4 regions of the Mangrovibacter phragmitis genome follow, and region 2 is predicted to be linked to each of the others. Evidence: predicted binding sites of a transcription regulator. Region 2 holds the regulator's gene; each other region holds the start of a gene.
What was found. The regulator PurR, encoded in region 2, represses purine synthesis genes. The targets are predictions, from matches to a motif close to CANGCAAACGTTTGCNTG.
Positions count from the first base shown of each region.

Region 1: a site for PurR is predicted at 2,066-2,083, ahead of cvpA (colicin V production protein). Genes of this name have one in related genera too.
Region 3: a site for PurR is predicted at 1,864-1,881, ahead of MPHASIOC01_RS01760 (7-cyano-7-deazaguanine/7-aminomethyl-7-deazaguanine transporter). Genes of this name have one in related genera too.
Region 4: a site for PurR is predicted at 1,954-1,971, ahead of MPHASIOC01_RS25500 (NCS2 family permease). Genes of this name have one in related genera too.

Region 1 covers NZ_CP134782.1:2,736,437-2,740,006, forward strand. The annotation lists gene purF (amidophosphoribosyltransferase) at 1-1,426, opposite strand, end outside; gene cvpA (colicin V production protein) at 1,524-2,009, opposite strand; gene dedD (cell division protein DedD) at 2,220-2,918, opposite strand; gene folC (bifunctional tetrahydrofolate synthase/dihydrofolate synthase) at 2,908-3,570, opposite strand, start outside.
Region 2 covers NZ_CP134782.1:1,125,972-1,129,541, reverse strand. The annotation lists gene MPHASIOC01_RS05420 (MFS transporter) at 1-353, opposite strand, end outside; gene MPHASIOC01_RS05415 (YnhF family membrane protein) at 622-711, opposite strand; gene purR (HTH-type transcriptional repressor PurR) at 1,004-2,029, shown strand; gene punR (DNA-binding transcriptional activator PunR) at 2,026-2,955, opposite strand; gene punC (purine nucleoside transporter PunC) at 3,063-3,570, shown strand, end outside.
Region 3 covers NZ_CP134782.1:390,405-393,974, forward strand. The annotation lists gene MPHASIOC01_RS01750 (MFS transporter) at 1-518, shown strand, start outside; gene MPHASIOC01_RS01755 (DcrB family lipoprotein) at 529-1,089, opposite strand; gene MPHASIOC01_RS01760 (7-cyano-7-deazaguanine/7-aminomethyl-7-deazaguanine transporter) at 1,162-1,827, opposite strand; gene tusA (sulfurtransferase TusA) at 2,177-2,422, shown strand; gene MPHASIOC01_RS01770 (zinc/cadmium/mercury/lead-transporting ATPase) at 2,428-3,570, opposite strand, start outside.
Region 4 covers NZ_CP134782.1:5,314,464-5,318,033, forward strand. The annotation lists gene MPHASIOC01_RS25500 (NCS2 family permease) at 502-1,851, opposite strand; gene MPHASIOC01_RS25505 (glutathione S-transferase family protein) at 2,186-2,848, opposite strand; gene soxR (redox-sensitive transcriptional activator SoxR) at 3,196-3,570, opposite strand, start outside.

The DNA.
Region 1 (3,570 bases), 1.6 Mb from region 2:
GGTAGTTGTGGTCAACATCTTTAGTGACATAAACCCCATTGAACACCGAACATTCAAATTGCTGAATATCCGGGTTCTCTGCGCGTACAGCCTCAATCAGATCATTGAGATCCTGGAAAATCAGCCCATCGGCACCAATTAGCTCGCGGATCTCATCTACTTCACGCCCATGGGCAATCAGCTCGTTTGCGCTCGGCATATCAATGCCGTACACATTTGGAAAACGAATCTCAGGTGCTGCGGATGCCAGATATACTTTTTTTGCCCCGGCTTCACGCGCCATTTCGATAATTTGTTCGGAAGTGGTTCCACGCACGATGGAGTCATCCACCAACAGGACATTTTTATCACGGAACTCAGCACGGTTGGCATTGAGCTTACGGCGTACTGATTTACGGCGTAACTGCTGCCCGGGCATGATAAAAGTACGACCTACATAGCGGTTTTTCACAAACCCTTGACGGTAAGGTTTATTCAGAATACGGGCAATTTCCAGTGCGATATCGCAGGAAGTTTCCGGAATTGGAATCACTACATCGATATCCAGATCTTCCCATTCACGGGCAATTTTCTCACCCAATTTCGTCCCCATACCCACGCGAGCGCTGTAAACGGAAATCTTATCGATGAAAGAGTCCGGACGGGCGAAATAAACATACTCAAACAGGCAAGGGTTGCTGGTAGGGTTATCAGCACACTGGCGGGTAAATAGCTGGCCTTTCTCAGTGATGTACACCGCTTCACCCGGCGCGACGTCACGGATGAAATCAAAACCCAGTGTATCCAGCGCGACGCTTTCCGAAGCAACCATGTACTCGATACGCCCGTCACTGACTTCGCGCTTACCCAGCACCAACGGACGGATACCGTGGGGGTCGCGGAAAGCCACCATACCATGCCCAATTATCATTGCCACACAAGCATACGCACCACGGATCTGGCGGTTAGTCGCGGCAATCGCAGAGAAGATATTATCGGCTTCAAGAGGGTAATGGCGGTAGTTATCCAGTTCGCTGGCAAAAATGTTCAGCAGAATTTCAGAATCTGAGGTGGTGTTGATGTGGCGACGTTTTTCTTCAAACAGCTTTTTACGTAACTCATGAGCATTCGTGAGGTTACCGTTATGCGCCAGGGTAATACCATAAGGAGAGTTCACATAGAACGGCTGTGCTTCAGATGCGCTTGAACTGCCTGCAGTCGGGTAACGAACATGACCGAGCCCCATATTGCCCTGCAAACGTTGCATATGCCGGGCCTCAAATACATCACTCACCAGGCCATTTGCTTTACGCAGGCGAAAACAGTTGTTTTCATCAATGGTGATGATGCCAGCGGCATCCTGCCCACGGTGTTGTAACACCGTTAACGCGTCATAAATCGACTGGTTTACCGGCATAACACCGGCGATACCGACAATACCGCACATGTTGTCTTTTCCTCATCATGAACACACTGCCGCCAGCCCACCTGAACATGACAGGCAAGGACACCGGGTGTGTTCTTTGCCACACCCCCCGATACAATTACCGGGGTAAGAAACTCGACGAGCTTTGCAGGTAGTCAAAAAACCACCTGATGATGAAACTGAACTGCGGAATCAATTGCGATTTTTGCCAGTCTTCACTTTTCGCCATACCGGTAAAGGTATCGAGGAAAAACAGGATAGCGGCAACAATGAGTACACCACGCAAAGCACCAAAACAGATACCCAACACCCGGTCTGTACCGGACAGGCCCGTTTTCTGAACCAGCGTAGCAATGACATAGTTGACAATAGCACCGACTATCAGTGTCGCGACAAACAAAATGCCAATCGCAATTCCATTTCGCACCAGCTCTTCTTCAAAGCCAGTGAACCAGACTGCCAGATACGTATAGTAATGGCTGGCAACAAAGAAAGCGCAGCCCCATGTCACCAACGATAACGCTTCACGTACAAAGCCACGGATCAGGCTGACCAGACAGGAAAAACCTATCACCGCAATAATGGCGTAATCTATCCAGACCATTTCAAGTCCCACGATTAACCGCCCTGACATCCAATTCGGGGCGCATTCTAACAGAAAAAGAAAACGTTTGCGTAGGGATTTCCTTCCCATGCACAAATAAAAATGGCGTTGAAAAAACACTCAACGCCACAACCCTGAGCCCGTGTGACGGGCACTTATCCAGGCAGCAAGCATAACGCTTGCCCCTGATATTCTTTACCGGTCAACGTGTTAATGAACGCTGTAATTCATCACCACACCGTTAAGCCCGGATAAACTGTGCAAATCGCCCAGTGAGGCTTTAAGTTTGTCTTTTGAAACTTCCGGGCCGACCAGAATCCGGGTGATTTTCCCCTGAACCGGGGTGGTTGGCGAGGTATACACCCGGTAACCTGAAGCTCGTAATTTACTGACTATTTCATTCACTTTATCAGCATTTTTCAACGCACCTAACTGCACCACATACGCCTTCCCCTGAGGTAGGGGTGGCGAATTCTCTTTCACCGGTGTTTTTGGTTGTGTGGCCGGTTGGGAAACAGGTTGCTGCGCCGTGGTTTTATCCGCACCGGGTTGGTGAGTGACCACCCGTGTATTGCGCCCGGATGCAGAGGAATCCCTTTCAACAGGAATGGCATCCAGCCCGGCACCAGTATTGGCTGGTAAATTTGCTGTATCTATTGACGAGTTAGACGCATTGCTCGCTCTTACCTCTTCAGCCGCACCCTCAGGTGGTTGAGCCGGAATAGGCTGGCTGGCTGGCGGCAGTAAGTCGTTTTCGTCTTTGTCGCCTGCTTTAGGTACCAGCGGAATTGCTGCAAACTCATCCTGATAGTGTTTTTTTTGACCGTCGAGTAACCCTGGCAGGACAATAACTGCCAGCGCAACCAGCACAACTGTTCCCACTAACCGGTTTTGAAACTTACTTGCCACCCGTCATCCCCGCGTCCATTTCTTCCATTACATGTGCCACAGTATGGAATGAGCCACATACCAGCACGGTATCTTCTGGGGCCGCATCCGCCATTGCCGCCCGCCAGGCGTGCGCAACATCAGGCCAGGTACTGGCTCCGGGGAGATGCGCCACCAGCGTTTCTGCCGAAGCACCACGCGGGCCTTCCAGAGGAGCACAATACCAGCTATCAACCTGTGGTGACAAACATGCCAGCGTCCCCGCGATATCTTTATCGTGCAACATCCCCACCACAGCAAGAACTCGCCCGCTTTTCGGCAGCGACGCTAACCGGCTGGCGAGATACCCTGCCGCGTGTGGATTATGTGCCACATCCAGAATCACCTGCGGCGAGTGAGCCACAACCTGGAAACGTCCTGGTAATGTGGCATTAGACAACCCGTCGCGAATATGCTGTTCAGTGACACTGAGCCCACTGGCGCGCAGTGCGGCCAACGCAGTGGCAGCATTAGGCTGCGGTACCTGGGGAAGCGGAAGGTTAACCAGTTCACCAAACTTATCACTGAAACACCAGTGCTGCCCGTTAACAGAATAGCGCCACTCCTGCCCTACCCGGCTCAATAGCGCGCCTTTATCCTGCACCACTTGCGCGATGGTCGTCGGCATATCAGG
Region 2 (3,570 bases):
GCCACCACAGCCCCCAGGCCAAAAAATGCCCCATGGTTCAGGCTGGTTATCACACGGGCAAACATCAACATGCCATAATCCGGAGCCACAGCAGAGAGCACATTACCCAAAGTAAAAATACTCATCAGAAAAACCAGGGCATTTCGCCGTGAATAACGCGACAACAACAGTGTCATCAAAGGGGCGCCAATCATTACCCCAACGGCATAGGCGCTAATCAGCATCCCGGCTGCGGGAATCGAAACATGCACACCTTCGGCAATAACAGGTAACAGCCCCATAGGTGAAAACTCAGTGGTACCAATCCCAAAAGCGCCTACTGCGAGAGCGAGTAATGGAAAATTGACTTTCATCACTACCTCAATTTTTAGCCAGCGCAAAGCAACGCAGGCACAGACAAAAAAGATGAAAACATGATGTCAGTCACACTTCGTTTTGAAAAGTGGCAATAGTGATAATAGAGTTTTGCTAAACGGTAAAGAATCAGTGCTGCAGGTAGTATCGGGGCAGAAAGGGAGAAAAACGCAACAGCCAGGCGATAGTGTATTAGTTGTCAGTAAGGCACAAAACTAACAACGCCACCGCCTGGGCAACGATAACTGTGTAAAAACAGTACAGGCCTTAATGCAGGATGGCAATCAGCGCCGTTGCAACAATCAGACCTAAGGTAATAACAGTCGTAGTCAGTGAATATCTCAATTCAGTTGGCATGATTAATTCCTTATTCCCTGTAAAAAGTGGGTGTAGATCATTTTTACACAGTTTGGCCGTAAAATCCTTAAAGATTTAGTTTGATATGTGCTTTAGCACTTCCACTTTTACTCAATATAAGACAAAATCGCACGCTGACTTATTACGTACCGGCCACTATCCCCTCCTTTTCGTTTTATGTCGCAATCCCGGCATGCTGGCAACCCAATTCGTTGCTTACAGGGATAAGCCCAGGCAAACGTTTAACCAATTATATTTCAGGAGTTTAGGGTATGGTCTGGAGTGACATCAAATGGCAACTATAAAAGACGTCGCGAAACGCGCAAACGTTTCCACTACAACCGTATCACACGTTATTAACAAAACGCGTTTTGTTGCGGAAGACACCCGTAATGCGGTGTGGGCAGCAATTAAAGAACTGCACTATTCACCCAGCGCGGTAGCACGCAGCCTGAAAGTGAACCACACAAAATCTATTGGTCTGCTTTCCACGAGCAGTGAGGCCCCCTATTTTGCTGAAATTATTGAAGCGGTTGAGAACAGCTGTTTTGCCAAAGGCTACACACTGATTCTCGGCAATGCGCACAATAATTTTGAAAAGCAGCGAGCCTACCTGTCAATGATGGCGCAAAAGCGCGTTGATGGCCTGCTGGTTATGTGTTCAGAATATCCCCAGGAACTGCTGTCTATGCTGGAAGAGTACCGCCATATTCCGATGGTGGTTATGGACTGGGGTGAAGCACGGGCAGATTTTACCGACTCTGTCATTGATAACGCCTTCGAAGGCGGTTACATGGCTGGCCGGTATTTAATTGAGCGTGGACACCGGGAAATTGGCGTGATATCAGGTCAACTGGAACGCAACACCGGCTCAGGACGGCTTTCCGGCTTCATGAAAGCAATGAGCGAAGCCGGTATCAATGTCCCTGAGTCATGGGTTGTTCACGGCGATTTCGAACCCGAGTCTGGCTACAACGCTATGCAGCAAATCCTTACCTGTCCGCAACGCCCAACAGCTGTGTTTTGTGGCGGAGATATAATGGCGATGGGGGCTATCTGTGCTGCCGATGAAATGGGGCTGCGTGTGCCGCAGGATATCTCGATTATTGGTTACGATAACGTGCGCAACGCGCGTTACTTTACCCCGGCACTGACCACGGTTCACCAGCCCAAAGATTCTCTCGGCGAGACGGCTTTTAATATGCTGCTCGACAGAATTATCAATAAGCGCGAAGAGTCCCAGACTATTGAGGTTCATCCCCGCCTTATTGAACGTCGTTCTGTTGCTGATGGCCCGTTCATGGATTATCGCCGTTAATCATCCTGCGGGAGTTGACCCGGCTCCCGCAACCACTCACTGTTCAGAGTGCCGCTATCTCCCAGATAATCCAGCACCCACTGTAAAGCTGGCGAGGCATCACTTTGCCGCCATGTCAGGCAACAGGCAGAATCGGGGTAAGGATTTTCAAGCCGCAGACTCACCCATTCACCGCGTTCAATAAATGGCTGTGCCATGTGCGCCGGCACCATGCCGATACCGATGCCCTCACTCAGGCAGGCAAAACCACACTGCCAGTCGGGTACCACTATCCGACGCTGATTACTGAGTTGCCAGGTTATCCTTTTAGGCAGTTCACGCGAGGTATCTTCCAGAACCAGAGATGGCCACTGGCGAAGTACGTCATCGCCAATAAAACCTGTCATCTGCGCAAGCGGGTGCGATGCAGCGACCACACAACGCCATGCCATGCTCCCCATATCACGAAAGCCGTACCGCCCACCGACAGGCACAGCCTGTGTCGCGCCAATCGCCAGTTCGACCCGCCCATCTGCCAGCGCATCCCACACACCATTGAACACTTCCGGCCGTACATGCAACTCCACATCCTGGAATTGATGATAAAAATCCTGCACCAACTGACGGGTTCTTGCCGGACGGACAATGGTGTCGACCGCAATAGCCAGTGAACCACGCCAGCCATTCGCTATCTGCTGGCACTGCAGGCGTGTTTCATGCATTTTTTTGATAACACTGCGACCTTCCTGTAAAAAACACCGGCCAGCGGCAGTCAGTTCTACATCTTTATGGCGGCGTTCAAACAGTTCGACCGACAGCCAGGATTCCAGTTGTCGCACTGTATAACTGATTGCCGAAGGTACACGGTGTAACTCCTGGGCAGCGCCGCTAAAACTGCCATTGCGAGCGACGGCATCCACCACTTCAAGTGCATATTCTGACCACATAACCTGCCTGCAAAAATTTTGAAAGGAATAAGCAAATTTTAGCGTTTCACAAAGATGGATGCACTTTTTACACTCACGCCACGAATTTTGTTATATCAGGATTGACCATGAGTACCTCCCGTCTCTTTATTACCTGGCTTGCAGGGCTAAGCATGCTGGGCTTTCTGGCAACCGATATGTACCTGCCAGCGTTTAGTGCCATTCAGGTCTCACTGGGGGCTCCCCCGTCTGCCATCAGTGCCAGTTTGAGTGTGTTTCTCGCCGGTTTCGCTCTGGCCCAGTTAATTTGGGGCCCACTCTCAGACCATTTTGGTCGCCGCCCTGTTTTGTTGACCGGGCTGGTGATTTTTGCACTGAGTTGTGCCGGGATTTTTTTCGTCACTTCACCAACAGCATTTCTGGTTTTGCGGTTTATGCAGGCCGTTGGGGTATGTTGCGCAACAGTAAGCTGGCAGGCACTGGTTACTGACCGTTTCTCCGGGCAACAGGCTAATCGCGTCTTTGCCACCATTATGCCTTTGGTTGCGCTTTCCCCGGCACTGGCTCCTCTTGCCGGTAGCTGGATACTGCGCCATTTTACCTGGCAGGCAATATTCGCCTGTCTGTTATTCATTA
Region 3 (3,570 bases), 740 kb from region 2:
CACTGGGGTCGGCCGGTTTTGGGGTTATCGCCACTTTCATTACGCTGTTTTTTCAGGCGAAAGGGTGGTCTGATGCCGCCTTTGCTCTAACGTTGTTCAGCAGTGCATTTGTTGGGGCACGGTTGTTATTTCCCAATGCCATTAACCGCCGGGGTGGTGTGTTTGTCGCAATGTGCTGTCTGAGCATAGAGATTGTGGGTTTGGTGCTGGTAGGGTTCTCAATGTCCCCCTGGGTGGCGAACATGGGAGCTTTACTGGCGGGCGCCGGGTTCTCGCTGGTCTTTCCTTCATTGGGTGTGGTGGCGGTCAAAGCCGTGCCGCAACCAAATCAGGGGAGTGCGTTGGCGACCTATACCGTATTTATGGATATGTCTTTGGGGATTACCGGGCCACTTGCCGGATTAGTGATGGCATGGGCGGGTGTTCCGGCTATCTACTTTGGTGCGGCCGGGCTTTCGGGAATCGGGTTGTTGCTAACCTGGCGAATGAAAAACCGGCCCGCATTACAGGCCGGCTAATCGTAATGCGTTATTTCACTTCAACACTGCCGATAATATTATTCGCAACAACCTGCGATTGCTGCTGATTGTTTGCAGGCAGGGTTACTTGCATGGTGACCAGTTTATTGTCCACATTCCCCAGCAGAACAGAAGACCAGGCTGTGTGGCCTTTTGCTGAGATAATGCTGTCGAGTTGCTGGAAAGTATGACCATGTAATTCTACAGACTTGTTGGCGATAACCTGTAGTTGCGGGTCGCGGTCACGTTGTTCATTTTCCAGGCGCTTGCCCAGTACATCCAGTGCATCCACACTCTTATCGCCCACAATCACAATGACTGCGGATTGCCCGGTTGGATCAGAGTACACATGCAAATTATTGGCCTGAGTGCCCAGTTTCCCGCTCTGGTCGCTCATATCCGCCGGTAAGGTGAAATTCAGCTTGCCTTCGAGTAACGAGACCGTGTTGCTCTGTGCTTTTTGACTCTGGGCAGCATTATTTGCTGTTGGCGTATTGCTGTCTTTATTGTCACAAGCTGCCAGCCCACAGACCAGCAGGCCAATACCGACATATTTTACCAGGTTGCGCATTGACATCTTCCTTTGAGTTAAACAGCCATGATGGCTATCCGCCCAGTTTACCACAAGAAAAAAGCGCGTCCCTTAATGGACTTGCAACACTGTTAAATCAGATTTGTCTGCCAGCTTTTTCAACACCACATTGAGCAGTACACCATAGGCGGGCAGGAAGAAGACCATACTGATAAGAACCTTGAAGCTGTAGTCTACCAGTGCAATTTCGACCCAGTGTTGTGCCATAAATGGATCCGGGCTGTGCCAAAACGCAATAAAGAAAAATGCCAGGGTATCGCTGATATTGCCTAAAAAGGTGGATGCCGTGGGTGCCAGCCACCAGTAATGGCTCTGGCGCAGGCGGTTAAAGACATGAACATCCAGAATTTGCCCCAGAGCGTAGGCCATAAAACTCGCGGCAGCAATACGGGCAACGAACAGATTGAAATGCCCCAGCGCACTAAACCCTTGCCAGGCACCATCGGCAAACAGCGAGGAGATAACATAGGAAATCAGTAATGAAGGAACCATTACAGCAAAAATAATCCGCCGGGCCAGTGGCGCGCCAAAAATACGCACGGTCAGGTCAGTTGCCAGAAAAATAAACGGGAACGTGAAGGCACCCCAGGTGGTGTGAAAACCAAACACGGAAACCGGGAGCTGTACCAGGTAGTTGCTGGAGGTAATCACCAGCAAGTGGAACAACGAAAGCCAAAAAAGCGCATGCATGCGCTGGATTGCGGTAAAACGAATCATCAATGTCACCTTTTTGTTTGCTGGGGTGAGGGAACCCAGTCACTGGTTTGCCTGGCACGATATGCGCCATAGCGAGGAAAACCGCCGAATGATACGCAGTTGAGCAAGTTTTGCAATGGTTAATTTTAACGCAATCGTTCACGCTGCTTGCGCTGTTGCGTGCTCTGCGTAAACTAGAGCGCCTGAGACTTACAGGCAGAGACTCGCACGGTTTTGCTGTAAGGTGCATCGTAATAAATGGTAAATCAGAATTCTGATTTACCACTCTGTTCTTTTAAAAAACCATGATAGCTGGCTGGTATACGCTGGCTTATCAACTGCCTGGTTTTATGACTTTTTAGAGAAAACTATGTCAAATCTGTTTTCCAGCCCTGACCATACGCTTGATGCGCAAGGGCTGCGTTGCCCGGAACCGGTAATGATGGTGCGCAAAACGGTACGTGGTATGCAAACCGGTGAAACATTGCTGATCCTGGCCGACGACCCGGCAACCACTCGCGATATCCCCGGTTTTTGTCGGTTTATGGAGCACGAGCTGGTAGCCCAGAGCACAGAAACCCTGCCCTACCGCTACCTGCTGCGTAAACAACACTGATTCTGTTACCGGGCGCGCTGGCGTAACAGCCGCAAGGCATTTAATGTCACCAGCGCCGTAGCGCCGGAATCCGCCAGCACAGCCATCCACAACCCGGTAATACCCAATAAACTGGTGACCAGAAAGATACCCTTCAGGCCAAGGGCGAGGGTGATGTTCTGGCGGATATTGTTGTGCGCAGCGCGTGCCAGACGAATCATGTCGGGTAAAGCACTAAGGTTGCTGTGAGTTATGGCGGCATCAGCGGTTTCCAGCGCGACATCGGTTCCGTTCCCCATGGCAATGCCTGTCGTTGCGGCCTTCATTGCCGGAGCGTCATTGATACCATCTCCTACCATGGCGATGGTACCCTGTTCGCGCAGACGAGCTACCGCTGCCACTTTATCGGCGGGTAATAAACCAGCCTGAAATTCAAGCCCGGTTTCTTGGGCAATAGCGGCTGCGGCTCGTGGGTTATCGCCGGTTAACATTGTGCCACGGATCCCCATACTCTCCAGCCTGGCAATGGCATTACGGGCATCCTGGCGTAGGGTATCCTGCAGGGCAAAGTAGCCCAGTAATTGATGGGAAGTGAGTGCTACAACCAGAATCAATGTTCGCCCGGCTGTTTCCTGTGCAGTGATGGCTGCGCTGTGTTGTGGTGTGAGAACACCACCGGGTGCGGCATCTGGCGCGCACAGAAAATAATCTTCACCGTTAATCTGTGCCTGAATACCCTTGCCAGGAATGACCCGCTGATTGAGGGCTTCGGGAAGAACCAACTGTTGCTGTTGGGCGGCGGCTACAATCGCCTGTGCCAGTGGATGCGTGGCACCTTGTTCAACAGTTGCTGCCAGGCGCAATAACTCATTTTCACTGATTTCAGCGCAGATTTCAGTGTGAACAATTGATGGTTTGCCCAGGGTTAATGTTCCGGTTTTATCAAAGGCGATATGGCGTACGGTGCCCAGTTGCTCCAGTGCTGCGCCGCCTTTAATCAAAGCGCCAAAACGTGCACCTGCTGCCAACGCAGAGGTAATGGCCGCTGGAGTGGAAATGACCAGCGCGCAGGGGCAACCAATTAATAGCAAGGTCAGCCCTTTATAAATCCATTCCTGCCAGGGCGCTGCAAACAGCAAAGGCGGAAGTAATGTTGTCAGGAGTGCCAG
Region 4 (3,570 bases), 1.6 Mb from region 2:
CACGCCTCAACGATTTAGAGGCCACACCCCACACCCACCTGCATGCTCACAGCAAAAAACACACAAAGACATACCAGGCACAAATCCCCCAGCCACACCAGACAACACAAAAAGCCCCGCTACTTGCAGCGGGGACAGTTCGCGTAAGACCGGTGAACCGCAGAAAGGAATACAAGGTTATTCCGCCCGGACGGCGGAATAAGGCGAAACGAGGCAGGACGCCGAGTCGAGCCGGCCGCAGGCTGACTGCCCGGAGGTGAACGCAGTTCGCAGCACCGGTCGCCCGCGAATAACCGGATTGTTAAGGGGCGGGCCCCTTAACACGTTCACTGGCTGTACAGCCACATTGAGCGCATCACTTCAGGTGAACGGAACCTTCACATCAGTCCAGGTGAACGGAAACAGCCACACTGCAAGTGAACGAAAATAACAACCCCCGGTGAGCATACTATACTGCACCGGTTGCCCGCGAAAACGGGGATTGCAAAGGGGGCGAGCCCCTTAAATCGCCCATCCCCCGGCATAAAACACCACCAAAGCAACGGCAATCACCAGCGTACCCACATTCAGCTTACGCCACTCACCAGACACAATACGGCCAATGACCAGCGCAGCAAAACCCAGCATAATTCCGGTCACAATGTTACAAGTCAGGACAATAAACACCGCTGTGATAAGTCCTGCCATTGCATCTACAAAATCATCAAAATCAAGGCGAGACACATTACTCAGCATCAGCAGCCCCACATACATCAGTGCCGGTGCAGTAGCATAAGCAGGCACCAGGTAAGACAGTGGAGACAGGAACATAATCAACAGGAATAACAACCCAATCACCACAGCTGTCAGGCCGGTTTTCCCGCCAGCCGCTGTACCCGCAGCAGACTCAATATAGACAGCCGCAGGCGCGGCCCCCACCAGCCCGGAGAACACACTACTCACAGAATCACTGGTCAGTGCTTTACCGCCATCAATAATCTGCCCGTCTTTGTCCAGCAGATTTGCCTGCCCTGCCACAGCGCGAATAGTACCGGTGGCGTCGAATACAGCGGTCATAACCAAAGCCAGCACACTGGGTAAGACAACCGGGTTCAGCGCCCCCATGATATCCAGACTGCCAATCAGTGAATGCCCATGCTCATCCTTCAGAGAAGGCATTTGGAAGAAACCGTGAAAATGAACTGAAGGGTCGAAAATCAGCCCAACAACAGAAACCCCAATGATAGTTATCAGAATCCCGCCCGGCACTTTCAGTTTTTCCAGGCCAATTATCACTGCCAGACCAATCAGTGACATAATCACAGGGAAACTGGCAAAATCCCCCAGAGCAACCGGCAGACCATCCAGTGGGTTTTTAATCACCAGCCCCACCCCATTGGCGGCAATCAATAACAGGAACAGACCAATCCCAATTCCGGTGCCTTGCGCAACGCCCGCTGGCAGGTTACGCAGGATCCAGCTACGAATGCCCGTAGCGGAAATAACGCTGAACAAAACCCCCATCAGAAATACCGCTCCCAATGCAACCGGGATACTGATGTGTTGACCCAGCACCAGACTGAATGCCGTAAAAGCAGTTAATGAGATAGCGCAACCAATAGCCAGTGGCAGGTTGGCCCACAGCCCCATAAGCAGGGAACCAAAACCCGCGACCAGGCATGTTGCCACAAATACGGCTGTGGGTGGAAAACCTGCTTTACCGAGCATGCCTGGTACGACAATAACGGAGTAAACCATGGCGAGGAAGGTTGTCAGGCCAGCGATGACCTCCTGGCGCACGGTGCTGCCACGAGCTGAAATTTTGAACCAGGCGTCGAGAGAGCCCCCGGCACGCGGAGAAGGTGTAGACATACTGAAAATCCTCTGAGATTTCTTGGCTGGTTTTACTGCGAAGAGGCAACCCGGTAAACATAAACTTCCCGCAACTGACGTGAGGTAAAGCGAGGCACCACAAATGCAAACGTTTAACTTCGCAAGCGAAAACACTGACTGTTTTTTAAGGCCTGCGATTATCAAGCCTTCTCACAGCCCTTTTCAACTTTACTGTGCAGCTTTTAGCGAAAAAAAACGTTCTGTTGACCAGAGATTAACCAGCTCATGCGCAATCGTTATCGTATATGCGCAATGCTGCAACAATATTGCAGCATTCAACCTGCCAGAGTGGTAAAAGGCACCACACTTGTCATCAGGTGCTTAGGGCCAGAGGCCCGCCAACCTCGATAGCTTTCTGCCAGGCTACGCGTGATTCCACCGCGGTAAGCCAACGGCGAGTGTGAGGCAACTCTTCGGGAAGGCTCCGGGCAAGCATGGCAATCACCGGGAAGCTCATTTGAAAGTCCGCACAACTGATAGCGTCGCCAGCAAACCATTCATGAAGCCCCAGGTGTTTTTCAATGAAATTAACATGAATATCAATTCGACGATTAAGCCAGGTTTTTTGTACTGCCTCACCGAACATCGCGCCAATCGTGCGGAAGGTTTCTGGTACCGGGGGCTTATCCAGGTTACCAAATACCGTTTTCATTACCATCAGTGGCATCAGCGAGCTTTCAGCATAATGCAACCAAAATCGGTAATCGGCACGAGACTGGGTTGAGGCTGGTTTAAATCGACTTTCAATGTCATAGGTCTCCTGGAGATATTCCAGAATGGCCCCCGACTCTGCGAGCACAAGGCCATTATCTTCCAGGACAGGTGAGCTTCCCAGAGGATGGACCCGTTTCAGTGCATCCGGCGCTAACAATGTACTTTCCCGTTTATAACGCACCAACTCATAGGGTAAGCCTAACTCCTCCAGCATCCAGAGGACCCGGTGAGAACGTGAGTTAGTGAGATGATGCAGTTTCATACTTGTCCCCTAAAAAGAACACACTGCTTTAACTATATTCAAAATAAGCAAATTTGCCGGGAGGCAATGCGCAAAACAAACCATACACTGACAATATCAAACTGAAAACTATAAAGAAGTGTCGGCAAACTTATGAAAATATTTAGAGAATAAATACACAACAAAAAATTGTGTGTTTTTCATACAATGAACTATAATTACTGATGTCGGGGTATACCGGTACCTGAAAGCACAGGCTGTAAGGGGCTCCGATGTCGGGGGAAACCCTCCTGCCCAATGCGGGATAGAGCGAAAGACAACCGGCAAAACGAAAGCGCCAGTAATGGCGCTTTCGTCGTTATTGCCGCTTACTTATCTTCCAGCAGACGAGCACCGCTACCTTGCTCGCCCAGTTTATCGCCCGGGTTGCGCAATGGACAGTCACTGCGCGACAAGCAGCCACAGCCAATACAACCATCCAGTTCATCCCTCAGTGCTTCCAGCGTTTTGATACGATGATCCAGTTCTTCCCGCCAGCCCGAGGAAAGCTGTTTCCACTCCGCGGGAGTCAGGCGGTGCCCTTCCGGTAAGACACTAAAAGCATCACCAATGGTTGCCAGGGGAATACCTATACGTTGCGCAATCTTGATAATTGCCACATAACGCAGCACATCACGCGTATAACGCCGCTGATTACCACTATTTCGCGTACTTTTGATTAGGCCTTTAGTTTCATAAAAATG